DNA from 2 places in the Cernens ardua genome. Region 1 is predicted to be linked to the other one. Evidence: riboswitches for the same ligand, from Rfam matches in the RefSeq annotation. Region 1 holds a riboswitch; the other holds the start of a gene.
The links. A riboswitch is a leader RNA that binds a small molecule or an ion and turns the genes downstream of it on or off. The one in region 1 is predicted to bind FMN.
Positions count from the first base shown of each region.

Region 2: another riboswitch for FMN. It lies ahead of LMG33818_RS10835 (6,7-dimethyl-8-ribityllumazine synthase); the one in region 1 lies ahead of LMG33818_RS07470 (DMT family transporter).

Region 1 covers NZ_JBPCZH010000003.1:170,107-186,130, reverse strand. The annotation lists gene LMG33818_RS07520 (OPT family oligopeptide transporter) at 341-2,380, shown strand; gene LMG33818_RS07515 (YifB family Mg chelatase-like AAA ATPase) at 2,487-3,998, shown strand; gene LMG33818_RS07510 (murein L,D-transpeptidase catalytic domain family protein) at 4,194-4,928, shown strand; gene LMG33818_RS07505 (pyridoxal phosphate-dependent aminotransferase) at 4,993-6,078, opposite strand; gene LMG33818_RS07500 (hypothetical protein) at 6,176-6,721, opposite strand; gene LMG33818_RS07495 (DUF423 domain-containing protein) at 6,718-7,092, opposite strand; gene thiS (sulfur carrier protein ThiS) at 7,263-7,460, shown strand; gene LMG33818_RS07485 (thiazole synthase) at 7,841-8,677, shown strand; gene trmB (tRNA (guanosine(46)-N7)-methyltransferase TrmB) at 8,860-9,510, shown strand; gene LMG33818_RS07475 (hypothetical protein) at 9,588-10,088, shown strand; gene LMG33818_RS07470 (DMT family transporter) at 10,437-11,315, opposite strand; FMN riboswitch at 11,504-11,662, opposite strand; gene bamJ (BamJ family beta-barrel-assembly machinery protein) at 11,820-12,596, opposite strand; gene LMG33818_RS07460 (TIGR02444 family protein) at 12,965-13,498, opposite strand; gene LMG33818_RS07455 (ABC-F family ATP-binding cassette domain-containing protein) at 13,839-15,917, shown strand; gene LMG33818_RS07450 (DUF4232 domain-containing protein) at 16,021-16,024, shown strand, end outside.
Region 2 covers NZ_JBPCZH010000006.1:64,964-80,987, reverse strand. The annotation lists gene LMG33818_RS10865 (isochorismatase family protein) at 1-398, opposite strand, end outside; gene LMG33818_RS10860 (ribose-phosphate diphosphokinase) at 542-1,528, opposite strand; gene LMG33818_RS10855 (MFS transporter) at 2,043-3,236, shown strand; gene LMG33818_RS10850 (methionine ABC transporter ATP-binding protein) at 3,622-4,857, shown strand; gene LMG33818_RS10845 (methionine ABC transporter permease) at 4,850-5,503, shown strand; gene LMG33818_RS10840 (bifunctional helix-turn-helix transcriptional regulator/GNAT family N-acetyltransferase) at 5,804-6,766, opposite strand; FMN riboswitch at 7,208-7,367, shown strand; gene LMG33818_RS10835 (6,7-dimethyl-8-ribityllumazine synthase) at 7,472-7,972, shown strand; gene LMG33818_RS10830 (LLM class flavin-dependent oxidoreductase) at 8,249-9,652, shown strand; gene LMG33818_RS10825 (isopenicillin N synthase family dioxygenase) at 9,729-10,760, shown strand; gene LMG33818_RS10820 (MetQ/NlpA family ABC transporter substrate-binding protein) at 10,787-11,608, shown strand; gene ykgO (type B 50S ribosomal protein L36) at 11,870-12,013, shown strand; gene LMG33818_RS10810 (ASCH domain-containing protein) at 12,137-12,574, opposite strand; gene LMG33818_RS10805 (aliphatic sulfonate ABC transporter substrate-binding protein) at 12,856-13,833, shown strand; gene epsC (serine O-acetyltransferase EpsC) at 13,976-14,947, shown strand; gene LMG33818_RS10795 (lytic murein transglycosylase) at 15,410-16,024, shown strand, end outside.

The DNA.
Region 1 (16,024 bases):
CGCTGGGTCGTTCTTTTCCAGTCGGCTGACTGGGGTAGGGAACTCTGATCATGAATGCCGCTGGCGCTCAATGATGCGTTATTTTATTGAGCAGTGCGTTTCATTTTGTACCAGCGGTGGCGGCACATTATGATCAGACGATGAATGTGTATTTCTGACATCCTGCATGCCTGTTTCTCATCTCAAGTAGAAAGTCCTTTCCCGCTTTTCCTGCCAGACGTGTTAAGGTGCACCCTTTGTGGCTTACACTGTACTTCCTTTCAGGGAGTGCCGGGCCAGCAAGTTATCACTATTTCCGGTTTTGATCGCGCCCATGGGCGCTCTTTTGAATGGTACAAAAATGTCCTCATCTTCCCCCGTCGAGTTGACATTGCGTGGTGTGATTCTGGGTGCACTCATCACAATTGTTTTTACTGCAGCCAATATATATCTGGGCCTGAAGGTGGGTCTGACCTTCGCCTCGTCTATTCCTGCATCGGTCATATCCATGGCGGTCCTGCGCTATTTTCGAGGATCGAACATTCTCGAAAATAATATGGTGCAGACCCAGGCTTCTGCGGCAGGTACGTTGTCATCCGTTATTTTTATCCTTCCCGGGCTATTAATGATGGGCTATTGGAGTGGCTTCCCCTTTTGGCAAACCACTTTTATCTGTGCCACGGGCGGTATTCTTGGTGTCCTGTTCACGATTCCTCTTCGCCATGTCATGGTTGTACAAAGTGATCTTCCTTATCCGGAGGGAATTGCTGCGGCCGAAATCCTGCGTGTTGGCAGTCCGACCCAAAATACAGAAGGCGTTTCCGATCATCACAATAAATCGGGGGTTGAGGATGGACGCGCGCTCCCCGGTGGCCGTGAATTGGTGGTTGGAAGTGGTATTTCTGCATTGTTTGCGCTGGCTACCAGTGGCTTTCGATTATTGACGGATTCAGTCACATATTGGGTGACTGCTGGGCGTACCGCTTTCCAGTTTTCGACGGGATTCTCGCTGGCGATGGTCGGAGCCGGCTATTTGATGGGAATTCGTGGTGGGATTGCGACCCTCGTGGGTATCGTTTTCAATTGGGAAGTCGTCGTTCCCTGGGTGATGCACCACACTGCTAATCCTGCAGGAATATCTCCTTCTGATCTTGCTATGCAGGTGTGGTCTTCTCAAGTACGCTTTATGGGGGCAGGTGTTATTGGTGTTGCAGCCATCTGGACGCTGTTGACGTTGCTGAAGCCCATGTTTCTGGGTGTTGTCAGCTCTTTGAAAGCGGTCAGCAAGGTGGACGTCGGACAGTCACGAATGGATCGTGATCTTTCCCCACGCCTGGTCGGGGGGCTCTCTATTCTGCTGCTCCTGGCCCTGTTGGTTATCTTTTATCAGTTTCTTCATCATGCAGCGCCCACTCTATCCGTTACGGTGCTATGGGCAACAGTTATTGCCTGTACCCTGTTTGCCTTTATCTTCGGATTTCTAGTGGCTGCAGCCTGTGGTTATATGGCGGGGCTGATTGGCTCTTCCAGTAGTCCCATTTCAGGTATCGGTATCATTGGCGTGATTCTGGTCGCTCTAGTGATTCTAGCCTTGCAACATCTTGTAGGGAGCCTGGGGCCTGATGGCACTCATTTGGCTATTGCTCTGACTCTTTTCACGACCTCAATCGTGATTTGTATGGCGGCTATATCCAACGATAATCTACAGGATTTGAAATCAGGCTACCTGATCGGTGCCACACCCGCCAAGCAGCAGATCGCATTGATTATTGGCTGTGTTGTTGGTGCATTGATTATTGCTCCTGTACTGCAGTTGTTGTACGAAGCCTATGGCTTCACTGGAGCCATGCCTCATCCGGGCATGGATACTAGTCAGGCGCTGGGAGCACCTCAGGCGACACTGATGACGGCAATCGCTGATGGTATTTTCCACCATCAAATGCAGTGGGGCATGTTGTTTGACGGCATCGTTGTCGGCATTGTGGTGATTATCATTGATTCACTTCTACGTCGTACCGGTCGTGCAAGCCTTCCTGCCATTGCGGTAGGTATGGGAATCTATCTACCTGCCAGCGTGAATATGCCGCTGATTTTTGGGGCCTTTATTTCCTGGTTGGTCACTGTTCGCCTGAGATCAAGGGCCAAGCGTTTGGGTGAATCGGTTGAGCGTGTCAGCGATCGCCCCAAACGTCGTGGCGTACTGTTGGCCTCAGGATTGATCGTGGGTGAAAGTCTTGTGGGCATCCTTATTGCTGTATTGATCGGTGCGACAGGGAATGAAGCACCGTTGGCACTCGTCGGTAACAGCTTTGCCGGAATATCACAGGTTCTTACGCTGATCCTGTTCTTCCTGTTCTGTGTCTGGCTGTACCGTTATATTCTTCGTTATCGTATTAAATAATATTTGGCTTTGATTTAGCTGAAGATTCGCATTTTTCTATTTATTCCTGCTTCAAAATGAGGGCTAGCGGTCGATAAAAGATTCCAGAAACATAAAAGGAATCAACATGTCGATCGCTATCATACAAAGCCGGGCCTTGGTAGGGCTTGATGCGCCCTTGGTGCAAGTAGAAGTACATATCTCCAATGGTTTGCCCGGGCTAGCCATTGTCGGATTACCTGAAACGGCGGTCAGGGAAAGCCGTGAACGGGTGCGTAGTGCTTTGTTGAATGCGGGGTTGGACTATCCGGCCCGGCGTATCACCCTCAATCTCGCGCCGGCAGACCTTCCAAAGGAAGGGGGTCGCTTTGATCTTCCCATCGCGGTAGCCATGATGATGGCCTCAGGACAAATCGATTCTTCTTCGATGAATAGCATCGAGTGCGTTGGAGAATTGGCGCTGGATGGTAGTGTTCGTTCCGTCGGCTCGATTCTTCCTGTTGCGCTAGCAGCCAAAAAACGAGGGGCGGCGTTGATGGTGGCGCAAGAGGATGCCCACGAAGCAGCCTTGGTGGAAGGTTTAGTGGTTCTTGCCGTTAGCCATCTCAGGGAGGTTGTTAGTCATTGTCGAAAGCAACGCCCCCTTACACCTCTTTCTACCACACATCTTTCGCCGGCTATACATGTTTCACCTGATCTTTCTGATGTACGCGGTCAATTCCAGGCTCGCCGTGCGTTGGAGATAGCCGCTGCAGGAGGGCATAACCTTCTGTTTGCAGGCCCTCCTGGTACGGGTAAAAGCATGTTGGCTTCACGTTTGCCCGGACTCCTTCCTCCATTGTTAGCCGAGCAGTGTCTGGAAGTGGCCGCTATACGGTCTCGCTCAGGGATGCCGCCTACGCAGGAATGGGGCATTCGTCCTTTTAGAACACCGCACCACGGTACCACGGCAGCCGCTCTCATCGGTGGCGGTAGCCCGCTGGTGCCCGGAGAAATCACACTGGCACATCATGGTGTCCTTTTTCTTGATGAACTTCCCGAGTTCGAGCGTCGTGCGCTGGAAGGGTTAAGAGAACCAATGGAGATGCAAGTGGTCTCAATAGCACGCGTCGGGCGACAGGCGGTATTTCCAGCGGCCTTTCAGCTTATTGCTGCGATGAATCCATGCCCGTGCGGGCATCTGGGAGATTCGCGAAGAGCCTGCCGTTGTAGCACGAGTCAAATTCAACGCTACCGTGCTCGAATATCCGGCCCATTACTGGATCGTATTGATCTTCAAGTGGAGGTTGTTGCGGCATCTGCTGAAGTGCTGGCAGCGCAAAAGCCCGGTGAAGCATCTGATGTGGTGCGTCTGAGAGTTATCAAGGCGCGTGAACGGCAGGCAATGCGGGGCGTGCTAAATGCACGATTGGCAATTCCGGCGCTGGAAGCCGCGTGTCGTCTGGATGATACCGAACGCAATTGGCTGGCACACTCTCTGGATCGTCTAGGATATTCGACTCGCAGTTATCATCGGGTTCTACGCGTTGCATTGACGATTGCAGACCTGGAACAATCGGAGCAACTTACCCGAGAGCATTTGCTTGAAGCATTGGGCTATCGTCAATTGGATAAACTTCTGCGGGGTGAAGAACATTAGCAGGAAAAATATTTACGTGTGAAAACCCGCATCAAGGGTTGCCAGTTACGTTCACGTGGTGCATTGTTATAGCATAATCATTGCTTTTATCCTTTTTTAAGTGCTTTTTCTGCGCCATTTTTACCTTTTTATCCTTTATTACTCTTAATTTTTACCATGAAATATTTATACGGCGTTTTATTTTCGGTTTTTTTAATGTCACCGTTAATTGTCAAAGCCAATGCGGATCAGTTGGTTCAATACCCTGATGGCTTACATGTGAGCACACCCGGGGCGGGCGCTTTTCCAACAGCCCAACGTCTTGCGAAAGAGGCACCGGGTATCAATATAGACGTATTGGCGCTGGCACTCTCAGCCATGCGTTGCGCTCAGGCACATGGGCAAGGCGTTGATGCACATCGGTTGGCGGTAATTGACTATAGTCGATCCTCGCGCACGCCCCGTCTATGGGTATTTGACCTTCCACATCGTAAGTTGCTCTTTCATGAATTGGTTGCCCATGGCTCAGGGTCTGGGGGGGATATCCCCGATCGTTTTTCCAACAAGAATGATTCACATGCTTCCAGTCTGGGCCTTTATCTGACAGGGGATACCTATCAGGGACACAATGGTATTTCCTTGCGTATGGATGGGTTGGAACCGGGCTATAACAGTGCAGCCATGGAACGCGATATCGTTCTGCATGGGGCTACATATGTGAATGGCCAAATCGGTAGTGAGCTGGGCAGGCTTGGTAGAAGCTGGGGCTGTCCTGCGGTACCAAAACCACTGGCAAGACCCATTATTGATGTCATGAAGGACGGGCAATTCCTTTTTGCTTATTATCCGGAGAAAGCATGGCTGCTACGTTCTTCTATCGAACGTTGTGCTGCGGCAAGGCTGGCTCAGGAAAGTAACCAGAGCATTGTCAATACGCTTGCGGAGCGTTGAAACTCAGGGTCACAGGACTCGTGGAACCTGTCAGCGTAGTAGAGCCCTGTGCCCTGATGTCGGCTTAAGCTTTCGTATCCCACAGGTCCCAATGTGAGGGAGTGAGCGCATCCTCTACCGTGGTGATTCGCAAAATGTGACCCAATGCAGGGTGCGGTGGGCGATGTACAATCACGTCTTTTGCCAGTAGGGCTTTTTGTGCATTGCTTGCGTCTTCGGCACTCTGAAATCGTACGGCGACAAAATTGGTGGCACTTGGCAGGACTTCCAGCCCTTTACTTTCAAGAAGTGCCGTCAGTTGGGCTCTATTTTTCTTGACCTGTTCGATATGGGCATGTACTTCATCCTGCTCCAGGACCATCATTTCGGCAATTGCGAGTGAAACCGAGGCGACGGAATAGTGTATGCGTGCTTTCATCAGAAGCTGGATAACATCTTCGTTTGCAATAGCGTACCCAACACGTAGCCCTGCCATCCCATAGGCTTTTGAAAACGTACGTAGCCGGATAGCGCCTTCAATTGGCGTATTGTCCTTTTCTTCCTGAAATTCGTGATAAGCCTCGTCCAGAATTAAAGTCGTATCTGCAGGGAGGCGGTCCTTGAAGGTGCGAATCTCGGCGCTGGAAAACAGGTGTCCGCTTGGGTTGTCAGGATTGGCGAGATACACGACACGGGCCTTGTGTTGTTGTGCAGCCTCAACCAATGCATCCAGGTTTGGTGCCAGTAGACCAGGCCCTTCTTTATAATGTGGTTCGATCAGTTGGCATCCTGTGCTTTGGGCAAAATAACTGAAAGTGGGATATGTGCCTGCTGCAGCGATAGCAATATCGCCCGGTTCACAGAATGCTCTCAGGCATAGTGCAATCAGGCTGTCTGCCCCTGCATCTACAATGATCTGATCTGCCTGAATATCAAGTAGCGCGGCAAGTGACTGCCTCAGATCATAACACTGAGAGTCGGAATAGCGGCGTGCCAGGGCGGCTACATTATCGCCATACATTTTGCGCAGCGACTTATGAGGCATATCGAGCCCTTCATTTGAACCCAATTGGTGTTGCAGGTGCCGCCCGAGTTTTCGCTCCAATGCTGCCAGCCCGGGGAATGGATTGTGTGGACCTTCACGGTCCAAATGTGCTGCAAAGGAACGCATATCTCCTCCGATATATCTGCTCGGGAAAACCCTATAAAAGCGCGACCCGATAGGTAAATTGTGTAGGTGGTGAATTCGACCCGATATTCCGACGTTTTCAATCCTGATTTGCGTTATCGACCCTCAATTCATCACTGTCAAAAGTACCGTGCGTTTCCAGTGACAAAGGGCGCTGCCCCGGATGATAGAAGCGCATTTCGAGCCGATAGGGGTAGAGTGTCTTGTGGGGTAAGCGGATTGGCATACGGTTGAACATTCTTGCTTGAAGAAGCCATTGATTGCTTTCGAGACCTTCGTTGTCCTTGGGTGCCCACGCGACGACGTGCGGCGCATGATCCAGATGAAGCAACCCATACACCAACGCGTTTCGAAGCTGTTCTGAACGGATGGGCGCATGTTTTGCCTCTGCATCGGGGCCATAAATGAGAGGTGGGCTTACCATAATGAGCTGATTGGATGCATCCTTGCCCCAGTGAGCCGCGGCTGCCAGCTTGAGCGCCATCTCGGCACCGGTTTGCGTAATCGCATTCTGATGGCGCATCTGAGGGGGAAGCGCATTGCTGATACAGCCGGATAATGTCAGCACTATCAGGCCAAGCAAAGTCGGCAGGAGGGGTCGGATAACCTTGTGAAATCGATTCATTTTCGCCACCATGCCCAAGCCAATGTCAACCAGCCAATAATCAGTAGAGTTCCCCCCACTGGTGTTACAAATGCGAAGGGCATCAGATTAGTCAGCGCCAGCAGGTAGAGTGAACCGGAGAATAGTAGGGTACCAATAATCCAGCAGCCCAGTGTTAGACGTGGCAGTTCTTCAGAGTTCCAACCAGCCAATAGCCCCATGAGTGCGATAGTCTGCCACATTTGATAATGAACACCCGTTTGATAGGCATTCAGCATTTCTGCGCTGAGTCTGTGGCCAAGTGCATGTGCACCAAATGCACCAAGAATAATCGATAAAGCGCCACTTAACGCGGCCAGAACCCAATAGGGGCGGCGATGATCGGTTGACACGGGGAACCTCGTTATTCGCTGATATTCGAATCCCTTGATAAGACAAGGTATCATAGCGCCTTTCAGACCATTAAGCAGTGTTCACTTGTTTTTTTGGTTGGAACAAGTGAAGTATTTCAGTCAATCTTTCATGGTCAGTCGGAGTAATGTACTTCGGGAGGATGTGCATCATGCAACTTTTATTGAATGGTGAAATGCGGGACGTTGATGCGAAAACAGTCGCCGAACTCGTATCCAAACTGGATCTTCAGGGGCGACGTATTGCTGTTGAAGTCAACGAGCGAATCGTTCCTAGAGCCAAGCATGCCGATACACCCATCAAAGCATCGGATCGCATCGAGATTGTTCATGCCATCGGTGGTGGTTAATGACTTTGCGCATGTTAATGACTGTGTGCTCATTAACAATGAAGTGCACGATGTAATTCGATGATGTGATACCACCGGTGTGACTCTGGACCTGGCGGGCGTTTGGACAAGATGGTCAACACTATGAATCTTCAACCCCATGAATCTTCAACCCCAGGGATCATCAATATTATGGATGATCAGCACTATAGGCTTCACCATTTCACGTCGTCCCATGAATCGCTTCAAAGAGAACGATGTTCAATAGAGCGACGATAAGTAATACCCGGAATGTAAACATGTGTGTAAATCACTCAAAGTGTTAAAACATTCAGGTGTGAAATACATTGGAATGTAGAGCGTTTGAATATAAAACACCGCTCGCCTCTCAGGAGATTCGAATGAATACCCCCCTTTCGCAGAAAACAACCGTTCCTGCTGATACTTCACCACTGATGGCACCTCTGACCATCGCAGGTCGGGAGTTTGGCTCACGCTTGCTGGTGGGTACCGGTAAATACCGTGATCTGGATGAAACAGCGGCTGCCATCAAGGCGAGTGAAGCCGAGATCGTGACGTTTGCCGTACGCCGGGCCAATATTGGACAGGATCCGGATGCACCCAACCTGCTGGACGTGATTAGTCCCGACCGCTATACCCTTCTTCCCAACACAGCGGGTTGCTATAACGCACGCGATGCGGTGAGAACCTGCCAACTGGCCCGGGAGCTGCTGGATGGCCATTCGTTGGTCAAGCTTGAAGTCCTGGGTGATGAAAAAACGCTTTACCCCAATGTGGTAGAGACGCTCAAGGCCGCTCGTGAGCTGATCGATGATGGCTTCGATGTCATGGTCTACACCAGTGATGACCCTATTGTCGCTGCCGAGCTTGAGTCCATGGGGGTTAGCGCTGTGATGCCCTTGGGGTCCCTGATCGGTTCCGGCCATGGCATTCTCAACCCTTATAATTTATCCCTTATTATCGACGCCGCTCGTATTCCGGTACTGGTAGATGCAGGTATTGGCACGCCCTCGGATGCTTCTCTTGCGATGGAAATGGGCTGCTCTGGCGTTCTGATGAACTCAGCCATTGCACATGCCCGTGACCCGATCATGATGGCCAGTGCCATGCGTAAGGCTATCGAGGCAGGCCGTGAAGCATTCCTTGCCGGTCGAATGCCGCGTAAGGCCTATGCGGCGGAGGCGTCTTCTCCACATGAAGGACTTATTCAATCGTGAATTCAGACAAGGATACTGCCGCGAGTGCAGAACCCCGTGAACTATCTTCCGATAGGCAGGAAGAAGTGAAACATTCTGCAGATAGCCTCACAGGCAATCTCGATGAGATCAAGTCAGAGGCGTCAGATGTAAATCAGGAAAGACACCGTGGCATCAAAAGCTATGTGCTTCGGGCAGGGCGCATGACTGCTGCCCAGCAACGAGGTCTGGAGCAAGTATTTCCTCGGCTGGGTCTGACACTGGATCAGGGGCGTCTTGATCTGGATAAAGAGTTTGGCAGGGAGGCGCCCAGGGTGGTTGAAATCGGCTTCGGCATGGGGGCTTCGTTGCTTGAGCAGGCCCGTGCCATGCCTGAAAAGGATTTTATTGGTATTGAAGTGCATCCTCCCGGGGTAGGTAAGTTGCTGGACGAAATTGACAAGGCCGGAATCACTAACCTGAGAGTATTTCGTGAGGACGCGCTGAAGGTACTGGATGATTCCCTTCCGGCACACTCCATTGATCTGGTGCAGTTGTTCTTCCCGGATCCATGGCCCAAAAAGAAACATCATAAGCGTCGTATTGTGCAGATGCCTTTCGTGAAACGTATTCACCGCGTTCTTAAGGAGGGAGGGGCATTTCATATGGCGACCGATTGGGAGGCCTACGCAGAACACATGAGTGAGGTTATGCAAGCCGCAAGTGGTTTTGTAAACACGGCTGAATCAGGGCTTTACGTGGAACGTCCGGCATCCCGGCCATTAACCAAGTTCGAGGCAAGAGGCGAACGCCTTGGGCATGGGGTATGGGACCTTATTTATCGAAGTGTGCCTTATGAAGGAGAGGCGTCCTGACGCCTGACAGATAAATCATGCGGTATTTTCGCCATCGTGATAGAACTACCACTGCCTTTCCAGATAAAGAGGGACAGGTGGATTCCTCACGTTATTTTGACAGTCATAATCGGCCACTCATGCTGAACCGTTTCATTATCGTCACGGTCATCACGATTGTTGTAGCGCTGGGGTACATGGGGAATTATTACCTTGGCGAGAATACCGGCAAGCATACGACCTGGTATGCCCTGCCTCTCATGTGCTCCCCCTTCCATTCACGTTGTATGGCATATACAGGCGTTAGTGAACGGCTCGGGTTGCGACTGCACAGCGAGGGCAATGGGATTGTGCAGGCCGACGCTTTCTCAAGCAATCTGGATAACCCACAGTTCGAGTTTCGTTTATTAAGCCTTGGACAAGGGCCTGCTCGAATCATGAAAGGTGTACGAGTTATCAATGACCATCAGGCTCAAATGCAGCTTTCCGTGGATGAATGTGTCTCTTCTGTAGTCAGATGGCGTATAGAGCTTCGGGCCAAAGCAGGTAATCGTCTAATCGGCACATGGACAGATATCTCTCGTCCCTGCGTGCATTAATGTCGGTAAGAGGGCGGCTTATAGGTTGATTCTCCACTCGAATTATGAACATGCTGAATGAATGTCCACAATTGACAAGCCCCTCTTATGTCTGCATGTGCATAACTCTGCATGTATAAAGGCACAGTAAAGACTAAAATGCATAATTATTTTGTTTTTATTATTCAATGGGTTATACGTTTTTTTAGTCTTTTTATAAAAATGGCATTGGACAAATGAAGCTTTTATGGTTCTAGGAACCCACAGCAGAGTGGAATTACAAAATAACTGTCCACCAAGTTATCCACAGGAAGTTGTGTTTATACACGGGAATAGCCTGTGAATAACTTCTTTCTTTATTTTGTCGGTTTAGCTGCCATCAGGTTCAGGTGTTTGCCGCTTTAGTGACCTTTTGTTTTTCCACTGATGAGCTTCATGCCCCATCAACATTAATGACCCTGCCAGTATCAGGGCAGCACCCGGCCAGAAGGTCAGACTCGGAATCCCTCCAAATACAAGCCAACCCAATATCAGGTTAAGTGGTAGTTTGAAATCATCAAAAGGCTGGAGATAAGCAGCATCGGCCAACGAATAGGCACGCGTGAGGAAATACTGGGAGGCCGCTGTGCAAACGCCTGCAAGGATAAGGATTATCCAGTTTCCTGAATGCGGTAGTCCATCGCCGGAAGAGGCATATAGTGCCAGATTAATAGGTGTCAGCATTAGCATTAGATAGATGGCAATGCTTGAGGCACTTTCAGTACGTGTGAGCACTTTGGTAATCAGTGACGTTCCCGCCCACAGGCCCGCTGAAAGGACAGGGAGTAGAGAGTAGAGGCTGAATGCCTGTGACCATGGCCTGATAATGATGATAGCGCCTACAAACCCAATGACGGCTGCCATGATTCGGGCAGGGTTAACGTGCTCGCGTAAAAACAGCGAGGCACCTGCCAGTACAAAGAACGGGGAGGTCATGACCAGCGCGATAGCTTGCCACAGAGGGACATGCGCTAGCGCAATAATCCACACTTGTACCCCTCCCGCTGCCATTAATACTCGCAATAAATGCATCCAGGGGTGGTGTGTTTTCAGCGCCTGTATCCCTAGACGATAGAGCAGCGGAAAGGAGAAAAGAGTTGCCAGCAGATATTGCCAAAAGGCAATAGACGCTGAACCGATGCCTTCCACCATACCTGCCCATTGCACCGTAATATTGACGCCAGCATAGCTGATGGCTGCCAAAATCATGAGTAGTGCACCCTGAACAAAATGAGATGAGTGAATGGGAGAGTAATTCGATGATGGCACATGCACCTCTCTTGGCAACGATTTGATCGTTAACACCGTGGTTCGCAAATAGTGGTGGAAAAATGTTTTTTACGGCGCGAAGGAGGGGCCTACCTGTGATGTGCAGCCGGGCTCTGGAATGGGACCTTGCGCGCTCTCTCTCATCCGGACTTTTACCGTCGGCGTTGGAATTACACCAACTCTGCTGACCCTTGAAAGGCATGATATTCATGATTCAAGGCGCTCGCGGGCTTCAGGCCGTGCCTGTTACCGCCGGTGGGGAGTTTCACCCCGCCCCGAGAACGTCTCCTCTACAAGCCAAAAACAGTCTGTATGTCATCACTGTGGAGCGGCTTGTCAGAGGAGGGAGCTAAACACTGTTATCATTAACAGTAATGGCTCCAAAGGTAAAAAGGCAAGGCTTATCAAGCCTTGCCTTTTATCATATCGCATCAAACAAGAGGATTACTGGTCGTCGTTATCCTGTTGATCGGTGCTTTTTTGATCATTGTCGTCGGTTGGGTTAACCGCCATCAGATCTACCTTGAAGATCAGTGTTTCATTGGGGCCAATAGGACCTACGCCCGCCGGGCCATAAGCCAGGTTGGAGGGGATATAGATTTCCCACTGGTCTCCCGGACGCATCATTTTCAACGCTTCCTGCCAGCCGGGGATCACTTCATTTACCTTGAAGGTAACCGGTTGTCCGCGTTTGTAGGAGCTGTCGAACACGGTGCCGTTGATCAGACGCCCTTCATAATTGACGCGAACGGTATCATCTCCAGTGGGTTTTGCACCCTTGCTGTCGCCCGATTTAAGTACTTTGTATTGCAGACCATCCGCGGTAGTTTTAACGCCGTCTTTCTTGGCATTGTCGGTCAGGAACGCTGCGCCCGCTTTCTGGTTGTCCTGACTGGACTGCTCTTGTTTCTGACGCTGTTTCTGAATCTGCTGCTGTTGGAACTGGCTCAGCACTTGCTGTGCCTGATCCTGTGTCAGCTTGGTATCGCGATCAGCATAAACATCGTCCATCGCCTGTTTGAAAGAGTTCAGATCGAGCGAAGGATCAATCTGTTTCAGGTTCTGGGCAACACTCATCCCGATACTGTAACCGACTTTCTGATCAGTGGTTTTGGGTGCGGCATTCGAAGACGCATTGCCGTCCTGATCGGATGAATGTGAGCAGCCCGCGAGAGCTGCTATCAGAACACCTGTTGCTGCGGCGCTCACCAGCTTTTTCATGAAAACTCCTTGAGTAAAACCTTTCATAAGACAAGGTGCCAAGGCACCTTACACTGGGCATAGTACCCGTTAGATCATTGTTATCAAAAAACGTTATCAAAAATCACATTACCATTCAGGGGTATGAGTACTGAAATCATGGAATAGTTCCCGTTCCCCACAATCTTCCGTACACCATTACCCTGAAGATGAAAACTGTGTCAGATCTTATCACGGGCGAAATGATCAGGTCATTTATTCGCTGCCATTCCCCTCATTTGTGGTGTCAGTGTCTGCGATGTCTGTGTCGCTTGCCTTCAACCCGCTGGGGTATATTCACGATGGGCAATGGGTATTTGTATAGCGAGGATATCGTTACAAAGGCTCATCTAGAGTGTTAGCGCTTTTTCCCTTATGGTTTCGATCATTTTTTCATATTTCTCGCCGAGTGTTCCTTGCCATTGAGCCCAAAGCGATTCATTGGGTATCTCTTTTTTCCATGGAATGAGTGCCAACTGATGCAATGTTTCCTTCTCGGCTTCAAGCTCGGCGTCCTTTATTTTCTGACGAAGGGGTAGAAGCCGTGGCTCTGCTTCAGAAACAGGTTTTAAACATCGGCGTAGCTCCCGCAGGCGAGCCGTTATCTGCCGCTGCCATTCATGCACATCCTGTAAAGGTTCCAATGATATTGGAGACTCCTGATGGCGTTCCAACCAGCATAACCAAAGCAGCTCCGGTACATCGATACCTGCTTCATCCTGAAGAGTCAGTGCTGTAGCTGAAACCCCTGGCAGGCTATAGAGCCTTAATGCAAATTGCCAAAGGGCGGATACGCGCTGTTCGTCTATTGCATCCTTCTCCGGTATATCGTTAGGCGAAAGCGTTGTAGATGAGACTCCGTCAGAGCCTGAAGATATCGTCATGAAAAGCCTCTTTGTCGTTACGATAGGGGGCTATAACGTGGGCGAGACAGTCCGGCTACTTGCCATCGTTCATCCGACGAACGTTCGTTATTTGAACGCGCATTATTTAAACGTTCGTTGTCCAAGAGAGTTAGCCCGTTCGAATCACCTTATTCTGATGTAGAATGACACGAAACTCTATAAAACACTGGTGAATAGGTGTGGGTTAACCGACTTTGTGGATGCCTTGGATGTAGGGGCTGGCCTGTTTCCGTGATCCTTTCAAGATCTCACGGGGATCAGTGTGTAGCCCCGACTATACCCTCTATTCACCGTAATTTGCTGTAACGCTGAGGTACTCATGATCGCACTTCGCCAATTATCGCTCCTTCGGGGCGGTGTCACGCTTATCGAGGATGCCAACCTGATCATCAATGATGGTGAAAAGGTGGGGATCGTCGGGCCCAATGGAGCGGGGAAGTCGACACTTTTCAAGCTGTTGTTGGGTGAAATGGGTGCGGATAAAGGTGACTGCGAAATCACCAATGGTACTCGTATCGCCCATATGGCCCAGGAAATACTGGCGCGCGATCGTTCCATTACCGAATATGTGCTGGATGGCGATCATCGTCTGCGCGAGATAGAGCACGATATGGAAACGGCGCTCGCTCAAGGTGATGATCTCCGTTATGCAGAGTTGTTGGGCGATTATGAACAGCACGATGGTTATAGCGCCCCCTCCCGTGCACAACGACTATTGGTGGGGTTGGGCTTTACACAAGCGGATCTTGAACGTCCGATGAGCGATTTCTCTGGTGGTTGGCAGATGCGTGCCAATCTGGCCAGAACCCTCTTCATGCCCTCCGACTTGATGTTGCTCGATGAACCTACGAACCACTTGGATCTGGATGCGCTGTTTTGGCTGGAACAGTGGCTGGTCAAATATCCCGGAACGCTGCTGCTGATTTCACACGACCGCGACTTCCTTGATGGTGTCTGTGGGCGGATTTTGCACTTTGATCATCGCCATTTGGTGCTGTACAGCGGTAACTATTCTTCCTTTGAACGAATGCGCGCCGAGCAATTGGCGAGTCGTGAATCCGAACGTGCGAAACAGGAAGCACGCAAGGCGGAACTGGAAGATTTCGTGCGGCGTTTTCGTGCCAAGGCGACCAAGGCGCGGCAGGCCCAGAGTCGCTTGAAAATGCTGGAACGCATGGGTGAAATAGCCCCGTTGCGTGCGGAGTCCCCCTTCACTTTTCGCATTCAGGCGCATGAGAAAATTTCTACCCCGCTGCTCTCGCTGGATCAGGCGAGCGTGGGCTATCAGGGGGCGCCTCTGTTAGAGAATGTGCGGCTTTCCCTGTCTCCCGGTGATCGTATTGGCCTGCTTGGTCCTAACGGTGCGGGTAAATCCACGTTGATCAAGGCCCTTACAGCGTCACTCCCCTTGTTGGCGGGAGAACGTGTGACCGGTGAACATCTTAAATTGGGCTACTTTGCACAGCATCAGGTGGATACGCTTGATCTTTCGACCAGCCCATTTGTACACATTCAGCGTATGTCCCCCATGGCATCGGAGCAGGAAATACGTAACTTTCTTGGGGGGTATGATTTCAAAGGGGATGATGCCTTTGCGCAGGTAGAAAACTTTTCGGGGGGTGAAAAAGCCAGATTGGCCCTGGCTATCATCGCATGGCAAAAACCCAACCTGCTACTGCTGGATGAGCCGACCAACCACCTTGACCTTGAAATGCGAGAAGCATTAACCGATGCGCTGACTCAATTCGAAGGCGCGGTCGTGATTGTTTCCCACGACCGCCACTTGATGCGCTCTACCGTTGACCGCTTCTGGTGTGTTGCAGATGGCAATATCTCCCCATTTGATGGAGACCTTGAGGACTATCACCGTTGGTTGAAAACACGTCAGTCGTCAGCCAAAACTCAGTCTCAGTCTCAGTCTCAGTCTCAGTCTCAGTCTCATGTCACAGGAGCAGGAGCAGGAGCAGGGCAATCTGCGCGCACATCGCCATCATCGTCAGTCTCTGATGGTGAAGCCTCTCATGAAGCCCATGCATCAGAAGATGTGACGGAGACAAGTGAAGGAGCACAAGAGGGCGTTTCTTCAAAACAGGCTGCTTCACAGGCAGAGGAGCCCCGTGTTGACAAGCGTCAGCAACGTAAGGAAGCCGCGGCTCAACGAGCCCAGCTCAAACCCTTGACCAAGGCTCGTGATGCTGCAGAGAAAAAAATGACGTCATTGCAGGAAAAGTTATCAGTACTTGAAGAACAACTGGGGGATGATGCTCTTTACCGTCCAGAGAACAAGGAAAAACTGGTCGAGTTAACACGTGAGCGTGGTGACATTGGCGCCGCACTGGAAGAAGCTGAGCTTGTATGGCTTCAAGCTGAAGAAGCGTTGGAAGAAGCCAGAGCCTGATTGAAGATGTTCCGCATGATACGGGGGCAGACAGAGAGGGTATTGAAGGATAAGCTTTTACGATTAGCGTGTGGCAAGTCACAAATACTCAAGGAGAGAGACCATGC
Region 2 (16,024 bases), on a different contig from region 1:
ACCTGATAGCCTTTGTCATGCGCTGAACGCGTGGTGGAGCTGATACAGAAGCCTAATACTGCACCCGCAAGCGTGACACCATCGATATGGTGCTGTTGTAGCCATTCATCGATAGCGGTCGACTCAAAAGGCGATGATGTATGCTTGATAAAAACAGGCTCACCAGAGGCAGGTATTGCCCAGTCGACTAGCTCGGCTGTTGTTTTATCCGGGTGAAATGGTGAATTTTTGTCATGTGAATGGTGTTGTACATGCAGGATGGGCCAGCCTTTTTCTCTCCATGAACTGATCAATGCCGTGGTATGTGTCGCAATATCGTTGCCCACATAATCTACTCCTTCGGTTATGCGTCGCTCCATTTCTTTTTGCAAGTCTATCAATATTAATGCGCGCACCATCGTATTGATCCTTTATTATTTGAAACAAAAAACACTCCCCCCGAACCCCTCTCTCAAGATGGACTATGGATGGAGTGTTTTCATTTATTCACTGATCACATTTTCCCCACGTGATTTATAAGCAATATTTGTTGTGTGATGGCCTAAAACAAGTGATTCTTCCCACCAAAAACGGCACTCACTGAATGATTTGTAAATATCTTGCCAATTGTATTGGCAAGTAATGATGCGCAGGAGAGCACTTCGATTTTACTGGGTGCATTTTCGGGAAGGGGAATACTGTCAGTGACAACAATACGCTCAAAAGGTGAGGCTTCCAGCCGCTGAATGGCATTGCCACTTAGAACGGGGTGAGAGGCACCGGCCAATACTTTATTGGCGCCTGCGGCCATGACCGCATCACCCGCTGCACATAATGTACCTGCGGTATCAATAATATCATCGATGATAATGGCTGTTTTACCGCGGACATCGCCGATTATCTGCGTGATTTCGGCCTCTTGCTGGCGTGGGCGTTCCTTGTCCAGAATGGCGAGCCCTGCCTTGATGCGCGTAGCAAACTGCTTGTTTAGTTTTACGCGCCCTGCATCGGGGGCGACGACGACGATGTTGTCTTCTACCTGTGAAAAATAGTCGGCCAGCATCATCAATGATGTCATGTGATCAACGGGGACACCAAAGAATCCCTGAAGCTGACCTGCATGAAGATCCATCGTCAATACACGATTCACGCCGACCGTTTCCAGCGTACGTGCCACCATACGTGCAGAGATAGGTTCTCGTGCATCGGATTTCTTGTCCTGACGGCAATAGCCAAACCATGGTGTTACGGCAGTAATGCTCCGCGCACTGGCGCCCACAGCGGCATCGATCATTAGCAGGAGTTCAACAAAGGCATCATTTGGATTCACCCCGGTGTCTGCATTTGCACACATGGGTTGAATGATAAATACGTCCGCACCGCGGATAGATTCGTCATAGCGGCAATAGATTTCACCGCTGGTGAACGTTTTCAGGCAAACATCGGATAATTGGGTAGAAAGCTGATCGGCGATGGCTTCAGCGAGGGCAGGGTTGGCTCTACCGGAAAAAAGCATCAGCTTCTTTTCGAAGGGGTAGCTCAGTGGCACGTTCAAACTAATCTCCATGAATATTGGCCCCAAGGGATCCAGTATTGTAAATCAGAAAGTGTACAAAGGAGCTACGTGCTCCTGAGGCGTTATATACCCGCCCACCAGATGAAAGAGCCCATGTTTGACTAGTCAGCAGGCGCTGTAGCAGCGAAGTCCATAACATTGATGCGGTCGAGGCTGTGCTGCAAACGTCAAAAAGAGTGTGATCTATCAGGGTGAGTCATGAATGGACATTCCGATTGTAACAGACTAAGAGATTCCTGTAGTGGCGCGCCGATAGTAATAACTGCTTTTTTTGAAACCTCGCACTATAAAATGCCGTCTATTATCACTCTTTTGCAAGGGAATATGTTAGAAGTCTGCAACCCCCGGGGCCGTCCTGGGTACGTTGCATAGGGTGAGTAATTCCTTAAAATAGCACTCTACAAAGGCTTGAAAATTACTCTCGCCGTGATTCTTTTTCTCCGATCCAGACCTCTTCACTTCAGACATTTTTCATACTGGCCGTTTCATGTTTACCGCAGAACTTTCAAAAGAACATTCACGTGGATTGATGATCCTCTGCGCCACGACCTTTATGGCGCTGACCACAGAATTGGCTCCCGTTGCACTGATTCTCGACATCGCCAAGACCTTTCATATGGAGGTTGGCCATGTAGGTTTGGCCATGGGTGCCTACGCCATTATTGTGGCGGTCTGTGCTGTACCATTGACACGCCTCTCCAGTATTTTTGATCGCAAAAGGATGATGGTCGTCGCTGCACTGGCCTATATGGTGTGTAACCTGATTGGCGCCGTTGCGCCCAACTTCTGGATATTGTGTGCGGGGCGAATGATCGGTGGTGTGGCCCATTGTATAACAATGTCAATGGCGCCTGCTTATGGCGCCCGTATGGTAAGTGCCAAATACAGGGGGCGAGCCATCACACTGGTATTTTCAGGGGCATCAATCGGTTCGGTAGTAGGCATGCCCGCGACGGCGGCGTTGGGTGGCTGGATCGGGTGGCGGTTGACGCTGGTGATCACCGCATTGATTGGTTTGATCGGCATGTTCCTTCTTATGCGTTATTTACCACGGATTTCTGCTGAAGATGAAGAGAGTCAACGTAAATCCCAGGCCCCGATCACGGGAGCCGCCAAAACGTTCTTTTGGGCGATCTCCGTCACTACCGTGATGTTTACAGCGCGGAACCTGCTCTATACCTTCATGGCACCCATACTGGTAGAACATGGGTTGGCAGAAGCATGGATCGGACTGGTATTGCTGATCATCAGTTTCGCAAGCCTGTTGGGCGTCTGGTATTCAGGCAAGGTCGTGGACAGGAACCCTCGCCGTGGGGCTTTTGCGGGGGCTATCGCAATGATTTTGGGAATGTTGCCGGTATGTTTTGCCCACTCGTCAATCTCATTGGTGACTATTGGGGCGATTGTTTGGGGAGCCGGGTTCTCTTCCATGGTGCCTATTGCGATGTCGGGTGCCATGTCGACCCGTATTGCATCTTCGGATGTGACCAGTGCGGCCATCAATAGCTGCTGTAATGTGGGAATATTTCTTGGGGCAACGGTGGGCGGTCAATTGATTGCCTATTTGAGTATTGCGCACCTGGCGGTTGTTTCCATTGTGCTGGTCCTTGTCGGAATGACCATCATACAAGGTGACAAACAGGCTTTCCCTAACACGCCTGCCCATGTGAGTGACACGTAAGGCTGCCGCTCATGTGCCAATCCCAGTATTGACTGTCGATAGGCCTGCCTGGATAAAACTGCGCAGATATAGCGATTGTCATACCCTCAGTTGTGGATTCGCTGTATGAGGCGAATCGATCCGGCTATCGGCCGATATCATCAGGGGAGGTGGGTGAGCCGCTCTTCTGTCAGATGTGACTAAACTGTTGTAAAAACATCAGCTGCTTCACTTTTTTGATGATAATTCGGCACCTGTCGACCAGCCTTCAGACCATTTTCCATATAAATCAAAACGTTACCCTTGGCACAAAAGTTGCCCCTGCCCAAGTACATACATATTGAGTGATGAGGTGGTCAGTGACCCACTGAGTCGCCTACAAGGTTTGTACCAAGGAGGGCCATGCATGGCGTCCAACTATGAATTACGCTCGAATGGTGGTGCTTATGACCATCTGTTGAGTGCGGAAGAGCAGGATGGGGTCACGCCTACGGATGCCTATCCACACGGGGCTTCTACGCCGCCTACCCTCGATGCTTCTCGGCTACGATATGGGCCTGACCTTCAGAAGGAGGTGGGGCGACCGCACATTGTATTTCGTGATGTATCCAAACATTACGAGGCCTCGTCTGGCCCGGTACAAGCATTACGCCACATCGACCTGACCATTCGTCAGGGGGAAATATTCGGCATTATTGGGCGCAGTGGTGCCGGGAAATCCAGCCTGATCCGTACAATTAATCGTCTGGAAAATATCAATAGTGGTGAAATTGAAATCGATAACACCAATATCAATACGCTGAAAAGTGCGGAACTTATCAGGTTGCGTCAACGTATTGGTATGATTTTTCAGCACTTCAATCTTCTTCGCTCCAAAACGGTTTTCGAGAATCTGGCACTTCCGGCGCGTGCCGCGGGTCTTGATTCATCGGCCATTAAAAAGCGTGTAGATGAACTCTTGGCACTGGTTGGCCTGGAAGGAAAGGCCGATGTATACCCGGCACGGTTGTCCGGTGGTCAGAAACAGCGCGTAGGTATCGCACGGGCGCTGATGCTGGAACCGGAAATTCTGCTGTGTGATGAGGCTACTTCTGCACTGGATCCGATTACCACACGCAGCATCCTTGATCTTTTGCGTGATATCAATCAACGGCTGGGATTAACAATTGTATTGATCACGCACGAGATGTCTGTGATCCGTGCAGTGTGTGATCGTGTGGCTGTTCTGGATCAGGGGGAATTGCGTGAAGAGGGCCCCATTTGGCGTGTATTCGGGACACCTCAGGATTCGGTGACACAAACACTGCTGGCACCGCTGCAGGTTACCTTACCCTTTGATTTACAGAAAAGAGTACAGTCGCAGCGTGACAAGGATCATCCCACCTTGGTGTTGCAACTGGACGTGGGGCGCCAGCACGGTGGCGATGCCGATGTGGACGTATTCACCATTGCCAATGCCCTGGGGCAACATGCGCATCTGCTGAGTGGCAACATCGATCGGCTTCAGGGGCATGCACAAGGTCGCCTGTTATTTGGTATCACCCCTAAAGGTGCCATTGATGCGGAAACGGTATCCATGAATCACATTCACACAGCGTTGAGCCACCTGGATGTCAGTACGGAGGTATTGGGCTATGTATGACGGCATGTGGAGTGATCTCCTTAATGCAGGTGAAGACACACTGACCATGGTGATTGTGTCCGGTATTATCGTCTGGTGTATCGGTATTCCGCTGGCCGTCCTGTTAGTGACGACTGCGCGCGGCGGTATCTTTCAGGCCACTTGGCTGAACCGCCCTCTGGCCTGGGTGATCAATGCCTTTCGTGCAACCCCCTTCATAATTCTGTTGGTGGCCCTTATTCCATTAACGCGTTTGATAGTGGGTACGAGCATTGGAGTATGGGCCGCTATCGTTCCCATCAGCTTTAGTGCAACGCCTTTCTTTGCGCGAGTGGTAGAAGTGAGTCTGCGTGAGGTGGATAGCGGTGTGGTAGAAGCCGCTCAGGCGATGGGATTAAAACCCTTGGCTATTATTTTTCGGGTGATGATTCCTGAGGCATTACCGGGGATTATCGGTGGTTTCACTATTACGATAGTAGCGATGATTGGTGCCTCTGCCATGGCCGGTGCGATCGGTGCCGGTGGATTGGGAGATTTGGCCATACGCTATGGTTATCAACGCTATGACACCACAGTGATGGCGATTGTGATTGCTATATTGATTGTGGCAGTGTGCGCTATTCAAATTGTCGGTGATCGTTCGGTAGCATATCTGCGTAACCGTTAATGCATGTCGATATGTGTGCTCGTTTCGGGATTTAGAGGTGAACGTTTTCTCTGAGATATTCGTCTGAGAGGTTGATGCCGAGAGCGTAGATTTCGAGGAAGATAGTTTTCGAGGAAGGTAGATTTCGAGGAAAGTCGCTCCTGAGAAAAGCAGATGGGCGGATATGAGGGATTGAGAGAGGCTGACCGCACTTTTTCCGTAAGGTGAGAAACAGTGTCGGCAGCCTTTTCCCTATTATTCAGACGATATCTTTACGCTATCTTGAGAAGCACACTATTTCGCGCATATTATTTCGTCTCCTTACTCCGTGCTGGGCGCAATGATTTTTTCAAAAAACAGATCCGGATACGGATCATCATTGAAACGGTCTATTTCATGCCAGCCATGCTTGCGATAAAACGAAACCGCCTTGATCAATACACTATTTGTATCCAGTCGTAATTTCGAATAGCCGAGCGATTTGGCTGTTTCCTCTAAAACATTCATGAGTGAATGAATAACACCCAGCCCCCTTGCTTCAGGCGCTACCCATATGCGCTTGATTTCAGCATAGCCTTTGTTTGTTCCCTTCAAACCACCACAGGCAATCGGGCAGCCATCGGAAAATCCCAGTACGAAACTACCTTTGGGCGGGCGCATATCGGCCTGGTCAGGATCGCATGACAGCGATACATCGAATCCCTGGGGAAAGCAGGCCGCCAATTCATCATAGTAGGCATGCATACAGCGTTGGGCCTCAACATCCGCCGGATCTACCGCTTTGAATTCAAACTGCTCCCGTCCTAACGCTGTGGCGATTAGCGCCATTGCAGCCACTAGTTTTTCAGGGTGGGCGTGCTTTTCCAGCAGTGCCTGAATGCGCTGGTTGGAAAGCGACTCATAAGCAATATATTCCTCTTTACCCAGTGCGGTTAAATGTGCGCATCGACGCCGTGAGTCTGCTTCTGAAGGCGTGACGTTCACCATGCCTTCTTCCTCCAGACTACGCAGCAGTCTACTCATCAAGCCTGAATCCAGCTTGAGATAGTCACGAATATTGGCGACCTCTGTGATTCCATTGCCGATGGCATTGATGACGCGTGCAGGCCCCAATGGGCGCCCCCGTCCCAGGAATGAAGCATCCAGTGCACCTACTTCCGTTGTGACAGCACGTTGAAAGCGCCGGATCTTTTCAATGTCCGAGGGCGAAACAGATGTGGTGCCGAAGGTTTTCCTTGAGTATTTGGAGGAAGCGCTCACCGATGAATGTTGATCCGTTGTCATATCTAATCATCTTTGTAATGTGATTTATCTGACAATGGTCAGATAAAATTCGATGTATGACAAGTCATATTGATCGTATTTATGAAACTACGGTGAATAACGTGGCTTTTAAAATGGTGGCGCTTTATCGAGGGGCCAAGTTGTCCTGTGTAAAGAGATTGTTCGACTCCAGTGGTAGATTGAGCCTGCAGAGACAAGGTTAATGCAGGACGGTACCTTCCTCTTAAAGAACAATATGACGCTGAAATAGCATGCAGGGGAGGGGAACGAGAAAGGAAAAGAACGAGAAAGGAAAAGGAGGGATAGTGCAAAAGATCGAAGCCGCATTAATACCTTTTGGGATATAACTCATAGTAAACAGTTATAGACACAGGATTGATTCTTTCGTCTAGTACGAGCATAGTAATAACTACGTAGCCAATCATTGAAATGATGCTACGCAAATGTTCTCAGGGCGGGGCGAAATTCCCCACCGGCGGTAATCGTACTCGTAAAGAGGTACGTCAGCCCGCGAGCGCCTGTAGCCATTTTCGTTACAGGGACAGCAGATTCGGTGAGATTCCGAAGCCGACGGTTAAAGTCCGGATGAAAGAGAAGCAATGTCGAAATACACCAACACGCAAGTGATGGCTCGTCATTTGTTTTAGCCCTGATTCTGGCCCTCTGGATTCTTCTTAATAGAAGAGAAAACAGGAAGAGAAAACCATGAATCAGTCTGTTGAAACCCCCTTCACCCAGTCTTCGGAATCAACAAATAATGGTGGTACGCGTGTGGCCTTTATTCAGGCCGGTTGGCACGCTGATATCGTTGACAATGCTCGGGTGGGCTTTATTGAAGAGTACGAACGCCAGGGCTTTAATCGTGATGATATTGATCGCTTTGAAGTACCGGGTGTTTTTGAAATTCCCTTACTGGCGAAGAAGCTGGTAAAAAGCGGCCGCTACTCTGCCGTTGTGGCTGCAGGGTTTGTCGTGGATGGTGGTATTTATCGTCATGATTTCGTTTCAGATGCTGTTATCAAGGCATTGATGGACGTTAATCTGGAGTTTGAAGTCCCCGTGTTCTCTGTCGTTTTGACGCCTCATCACTTCCATGAACATGCGGATCATGCGAACTTCTTCCAACAGCATTTCATCAAGAAAGGGCAGGAAGCCGCGCAAGCCTGCATTCAGACAGTTGCCACCCATGCGATGGTTTCTGCCTGATTACGTAAATGAATGCTCCGGGTGAATCCAGGAGCGACATTGACACTAAAAAACGAACCCCCATAGGGTTCGTTTTTTTATGATTCATCTTTACAGGTTCACGTTGTCTGTTCCTGTCTGTTTAGAATCCGACACTTCTTTTTTCAGTTGTTGCCTTTCTTTCATCAATTGCCCCTGGGTTTCCTTTCTTTCCTTTTAAAACAATGCGTTATGAGTGGCATACCTGTTGCTTGAGGTAAGGTATCGACATTCATTTTTAATTGATCGGACACTGCTATGGCGGCTTCTGTAGAGAAGAATCGCAAGCCCGTACTTCTAAACGCATTCAATATGAATTGTGTCGGGCATATCAATCACGGCCTGTGGGCACATCCGCGTGATACTTCGATTGAATATAACACGTTGGAATATTGGCAATCGTTGGCTAGAACACTGGAAAGCGGCGGTTTTGATGCCCTGTTTCTGGCAGATATCCTTGGGGTTTATGATGTTTATCAGGGAAATATCGATCTGACGGCGGCGGAATCAATTCAGCTGCCCGTTAATGATCCCATATTGCTGGTACCGGCGATGGCTAGCGTGACGCAGCATTTGGGTTTTGGCATTACAGTGAACTTGAGTTACGAAACGCCTTATACCTTCGCAAGGCGTTTCTCCACGCTGGATCATCTGACACGAGGCCGGGTTGGGTGGAATATCGTGACCGGCTATCTGGACAGTGCAGCACGTGCCATGGGAGAAAGCGGCCTGGCGGACCATGATCGTCGTTATGATCAAGCCGAAGAGTTCATGTCCGTGGTGTATCAGCTGTGGGAAGGCAGCTGGGAAGATGATGCGGTATTAAGAGACAAGGCGAATCGTACCTTCGCTGATGCCAGCCGAATTCATCCGGTCGAACATTCGGGCGAATTCTATCGCGTACAAGGGTATCACTTGAGTGAACCTTCACGGCAGCGTACCCCAGTGCTGTTTCAGGCAGGAAGCTCTGCACGTGGGCAGGCCTTTGCAGCTCGGCATGCTGAATGTGTTTTCATCTCCATGCAGGAAGAGGAAAAAGCCAAAGCGTTGGTCAAACAAATTCGTGAACAGGCCGTTGCGGCCGGGCGTCGAGCGGATGATATCAAGATATTGGCGGGCGCAACGGCTATTGTGGGTGCCACTGACAAGGAAGCAGAGGAACGTTACCTTGAGTATCAGCGTTACGCCAGTGCCGAAGCCGGAATAGCTCACTTCTCAGCCAGTACGGGGATCGATTTTTCCCGTTATGAACTGGACGAACCGATACGTAAAGGTAACCGGAATGCGATCCAGTCTGCGGTAGATAATGTTGAGAATGCGAGTAAGCCCATTACACGCAGGGAGTTGCTCTCACATTATGCACTGGGAGGGCGCTATACACCGATGGTAGGAAGTGGTGTAACAGTGGCCGACCAACTGGAACACTGGGTTGATGAAGTAGGGGTGGATGGCTTCAATTTGGCTAGAACAGTGGTTCCCGAATGCTACGATGATTTTGTACGCTATGTGACACCGGAACTGAAGTCCAGAGGGCGGCTCTCCGACGATGCTCGGCAGGCATCGGATGCCTCAGCCTCATCGCCCTTAAGCTTGCGCGACCGGTTATTTGGGGAAGGGGATCATTTGCCGAACCGCCATCCTGCAGCGGCGTATCGACGATAGCTCAGGGCCGCTCTACAGCTACGACCCTTATTGCCGTGCTGTAACGCATGGCAAACGCATTGGACAAGGAGTTTACATGTCTACTGACTATGAAAATACCGCGTTGCCCGTACTGGATTTACGCGAACTGGATGACGAAACCAAACGCGATGCTTTCATTCAGCGTCTGGGGAAGGTCGCGCGTGAAGTCGGCTTTTTTTATCTGACAGGTCATGGAGTAAGTACCGAACAGGTAGAGGAAATCGAAACGGTTGCCAAACGTTTTTTTGCGCTTCCCCAAGCGCAAAAGGATGCCATTCGTATGGCTAACTCGCCCCATTTTCGTGGTTATACCGCCACAGGGCACGAGATAACACGCCAGCGCCCGGATCGCCGTGAGCAGATTGATATTGGTGTAGAGCTGCCTGCTCTTGAGGAAACTCCCGATCTTCCTGTGTGGAAACGGTTGCAAGGCCCTAATCAGTGGCCTGCGGAATTGCCTGAGCTGAAGGATGTGACATTAGCCTGGTCGGCTCAGTTGCGCAGTATTGCCATTCGATTGCTGCATGCCTTTGCAGAGGCATTGGAACAGCCGGAAGATGCGTTGGATAGTCTAATTTCGGGCACTCCTGCGCAATTACTGAAACTGATACGTTATCCGGGCAGTAATGATCCGACGCTTAGGCAGGGCGTTGGTGCACACAAGGATGCCGGTATTCTAACGTTGCTGCATCAGGATCATCATGGCGGCTTACAGGTTGAGCGCGATCATGAGTGGTTGGATGTTCCACCGTTGCCGGGCACGTTCATCATCAATATTGGTGAAATTCTGGAGTTGGCCACCAATGGCTATCTGCGCGCTACCAATCACCGTGTTGTGACACCCCCAGAAGGGGTTGTCCGCTATTCGATCGGGTATTTCCTGTCCCCTTCACTGGACGGTAATGTCCCACTGTTGCCGCTTCCCGAACATTTGGCGGTATTAGCCAATGGGCCGGAAAGTGATCCGGAAAATCCTTTGTTTATAGAAATCGGACCCAATGCCATCAAAGGGCGATTGCGTTCCCATACAGACGTTGCTGAGCGTCATTATCCACAACAATACGCAGCACTGAACAAGGGGCATTAAGCCTCGAAAATAACGTAGGGGGTCGCATGATGTTCAAGAATAAAGCGAAGGTCGCAGGGGTAGCGGTGCTGGTGTTGGCTGGTTTGGGACTCTATCTGAAAGCCACGGAAGCACATGAAGCAACGCTGAAAATAATGGCATCCCCCAATCCGCATGCCGATATTCTTCGTTTTGTGGAGCATCATTTCAAGGATGCCCCCCGTATGGATATCATTGAGATAACGGGGCAGATGGACCCTAATCAACCGCTTGCTTCGGGTGATATAGATGCCAACTATTTCGAACATGTACCGTTTCTGAAGGAAGACCAAAAGCATCTATCTACCCCGTTGAAAGTCGTGGCTACCGTTCATCTTGAACCATTGGGGTTGTATTCTTCCCGCTATCATTCGGTAAAAACAATTCCGGATGGCGCTACAATAGGCGTTCCCAACAATACGACTAACCTGGCACGTGCTTTGCTTTTGCTTCAAGCCAATGGGCTGCTGCAGCTCAAGAAAGGCGTTAACTATTTGTCTATTACACAGAATGACATTGTCAGTAACCCTCATCACTACAAGATCGTGCCCACCGATGCTGCCTTGTTGGCGAGAGCATTACCCGACTTTGGCGCGGCTATTATCAATGGCAACTTTGCGCTGGAGGCTGGCCTGAATCCCGCCAGGGATTCACTCCTCCTTGAGAAGGCAAAAGATAACCCCTATGCCAATGTGCTGGTGGTAAGAGCCAATGAAGTGAATGATCCGCGTATCAAACGCCTTGCTGAAGAGCTATCTTCCCCGGCAGTTGCACGTTATATCCAGCAAACCTACAAGGGCGCGGTGATTCCCGTGCACGTAACCCAATAGACTTGGACGGGTACTTTTAGTGGATTGCGGTTACCTGAATCGCGGGTATCTGAAAAGAAGGTAAAGTGAAGGAAGATATGCCTTTGAAGGCCAAACGGTGAATCCAGGATATAATAATTTGGCTTTCAAAGGCGTCTCCGTGAGAGGGTAGGGAGGGGCTATTGGCCGGAGAATCAAGTTTCGGGTTGGTATTCTTATTGGTTATGTTATAACATATTAATTATGGAACTAATCCTCTCTGTGAATCGTCGGAATTTCATCATGCAAAAACTGTCTTCTCTCAAATCTGCAAAAAAGCGCCACCCCGATTGCCAGGTAGTTAAGCGTCGTGGTCGGCTCTATGTCATTTGCAAAAGCAATCCACGCTTTAAAGCGGTGCAGGGGAGAACCCGCCCTCGGCGTTAGCCTTGGCAAGTAGGTTGGGCGTATCTCATCCGGCTAATAACTGAAGCATTGGCTCTTCAATGAAATGTTTCTTTTATGAGTGTCTTTGTTTTTAACGTTGGGATACGTTCATCGTAATGAGTGTCAGCTTAACTGCTCGATCACTACAAACTCTTCACCGAGTATTTCCATGGTTGGGCTGAATGCACTCACCGATTCGCCTGCGCCATTAATTACCTTCATTCCCTCAAAGAAGCGTTGATGCTCTTCTCGCCAATAGGCGAGTGAACGATCGCCTTCTCCCTCTTTATAAGCGAAATCCTCTCCTACACTGTCAAAAGTAAATAGTGTGTGTCGAATCACTCTAATGACACAGACAGGTATGTCATTGCCATCCAGGATGATGTGATAGTCCCCAACCGAAAAAGGGCGGCCCTCCTGTACATATTCACTATAGGCACAACTTGTTGCGGTTTTTATACCTTTTGCCACAAGCTCGGCCAATGCGTTTGCCATGTCGGGTGAATCACCAAAGGCCCAGACGTGGGCACCGGGGTATTTCCTCTGTAAGACATTCAACATATCGAACACTTTCCTGTTGGATTTTCTGCTAGTGGGAAAAACAATCGGCTATTTTATCCCTATATATCAAAAAGTTACCGTTGGCATGCAAGTTGTAAGTGGAAACAGGCAAAACGCCATGTGGTGCAAAGCAGGGTTGGTTTACATGAAACATTGAGTGTGACCAACCCCACTTCGAGAGGCGTTTGCCAAGTCATACACTTTATCCCTACATAAGAGCGTCCATTTCCTCTGGATAAACTATATCAGAGAGAAATGAGGTGACATGGAGTACTTTGCCAATGGTTTCATTACATTCGTTTCGTTCAAAAATACTGGCTTTAACAGGTATTGCGACGTTAACAACACTGTTATGCGGTAGTTACGTACATGCTGACGAAACGCTGAATATCGGATATCAGAAGGGGAGTGGTGTTCTCTCGGTTATTCGTGAACAGGGAACGCTGCAAAAGGAACTCGCTTCGCAGGGAATTCATGTCACATGGAATCAATTTCCTGCAGGCCCTCAACTGCTGGAAGCTCTGAATGCAGGCAGCATTGATTTTGGAGCGACTGGGGCACCACCGCCCATTTTTGCCCAGGCGGCCGGGATCAACTTCTACTATGTGGGCGCTGTCAAAGTACCGGTTAATGGTGAAGCCATTATCGTGCCGCAAGGTTCCTCCATCACTTCGGTGAGCCAGTTGAAAGGTAAGCGGATTGCCCTGCAGAAAGGCTCCAGTTCAAATTTCCAGCTGCTTGCGCTATTGCAAAAAGCCGGACTATCGTTCAGTGATATTACACCCGCCTATCTGGCACCCGCCGACGCCCGCGCTGCGTTTACCAATGACAATGTAGATGCATGGGTCATCTGGGAGCCTTATCTGTCTTCGGCTGAGCATGATTTACACGCGAGAGTATTGGCGGATTATAAGGGATTGAAGCCGGTTTACAGTTTTTATGAGGCTTCTGGCAATCTTGTGAAACAACATCCCAAGGTGTTGGCTGCCCTTATGCGGCAGATAAACTCGACCTCAGAGTGGGCGAACCAGCACCGTCAGCAGGTGAACAAGATACTGATACACCAGCTTGGTCTTCCAGTAGAGGTCATCGATGAGTGGCAGAAAAAGGTGGATTACGACGTTATTCCGCTGAACAAGCAGATCATTGAAAGTCAGCAGGCGGTTGCAGATGCCTTTTCAAAGCAGCATCTCATTCCGCGTCCCGTGAACGTCAATCAGCTTTTTCTGCTTCCTGAATCTGAGCACCCAAACAACTGAGTCAAAGTAGTAACAGGCGATTGACATGATGAAGAAGTGTCGTGGAAGTGAGTGAACCTGAACAATAAGCTTTAGATCAGCGTGAGGATTCTCTATGCTTGGTGATATTATTCCACAAGGATTTCTCAAGAGACGTTTCAATATGTCGATACCACGACCTTCTTCACTGGAGGAGTCAACTCCCCATATTAACTGGCATTTGGAGGATACTGTCGCTGAGTTGAGGCAGCGTCGTTCCAAATGGCGAAGTGAGCAGCAACGTGCCAATGAAATGGCAGGTCGTGAGCTCCCCTCACCAGATGTGATTCGTACTGCAATTACGGCTGTTATTCAGGCACTTTTCCCCATGCGGCTGGGGCCAGCGGACCTGCGCGAAGAAAGTGAAGACTTTTATGTTGGCTACACGCTCGATATGGCCATGAATACGCTCTTCGAACAAGCGCGTCTGGAACTTGATTATGCCGCCAGAAGAGGCCAGCGTGATCCGTGTCCTCATCAGCGTCGTGAATGTGCAGAACAGATCCTTCAAGGGTTCGTAAAGGAGTTGCCTGCTATTCGTGCCAAGCTGGATGACGATATTGTCGCCGCCTATCGAGGCGACCCTGCAGCACGAAGCGTCGATGAAGTATTGCTATGTTATCCGGGGGTTGAAGCGATCATCCACCACCGTTTGGCACATTATTTCTATAAGCAGGGGCTGATGATGCTTGCACGTATCATTGCCGAGCAAGCACATTCAACGACAGGTATTGATATTCACCCCGGGGCAACCATTGGCAATAGTTTCTTCATTGATCATGGCACCGGTGTGGTCATTGGTGAAACAGCGATTATTGGTGACAACGTGCGGATCTATCAGGCGGTAACGCTTGGGGCCAAACGTTTCCCTGCCCATGAAGATGGGCATCTCGAAAAAGGGCATGAGCGTCATCCCATTATTGAAGATGATGTGGTGATCTATGCAGGCGCCACACTGCTTGGACGCATCACGATTGGTAAAGGCACCGTTATTGGCGGAAATGTCTGGTTGACGCGCAGCGTACCAGCCGATAGTAGCGTTTCCCAGGCGAGTATGGCGAATGGTGAACTGATCAAACAGAATCGTGTGACGTAACCGAGCCTTCAGACATCGGTCATCTTATTTGCGCCCATCACTGATTCCAGTGGCGGGCGTATTTGTGTGCATGGCGGAAACTCTGGTTGGATATCCTGAAAGAGTGGCACAAGGCTGGTTTGGCAAATCCGCCTTGGCGGTTCATCATGAAAGGCGACAGGATGTACTTCACGTATACAGGAATCGGAGTACTTAATTATTTATCACATGCAATCACTCAGTGCCTGTATTCATTCTGAAGAAAATTTTTAGCATATTTGCGCGAAAATTTGTCCAATGTGATACATGTGATGTGTGGCCGATCAACCTGATTCAGGTGGTGATTTCGCGCGAGCATCCACTTGTAAAATTTATACCCTTTATAGTGATTCACATTGATGAACGGTTGATGTTTATAAGCGCTGAGTGTTTATAGACTTTAGATATGAGTGTTTATAGACTTTTGATAGAAGGAACACAGTCATGAAGACAGGGATGTTATTTCCCAATGCACGTTTCTCCAAGCGCTTGACCCGTTTGGGGGTAGGGTGCTCAATTTTAGCGACATTGGCCGGTTGTGCACAGGCTAATACTGTTCCCACCAGTGGCGCTCGTGGCATGACAGGGGCGCTATCCACGCAGACCACCAGCGGTGCTTCTGCCAATAATAACGTGAGTGATGCTGCATCCAATGAGTCGGATCAGAATTATACGCAGGCAGGCTTTAGACAGTGGATAAATGGTTTCCGAGCTTATGCCCTGGCGCATGGGATTTCATCCACCACGTTTGACAATGCTTTCCGTACGGCACAGTTGCAAACCAGCATTACGCACCTGTCCTCTTCCCAACCGGAGTTTGTTCGCCCCATATGGCAGTATCTGGATACTGCGGATTCTTCCCTGCGTGTTTCTCACGGGCGTACACTCATGGAACGTTACCATGATGTTCTTGCACAGTCTGAGGCTCGTTATGGTGTGCCGGGGTCTATCATCGTGGCGATCTGGGGGATGGAGAGTAATTATGGTGCCAACTTCGGCAATTATCCAACCGTGGATGCACTTGCAACGCTTGCTTACACAGGGCATCGAACCAATTGG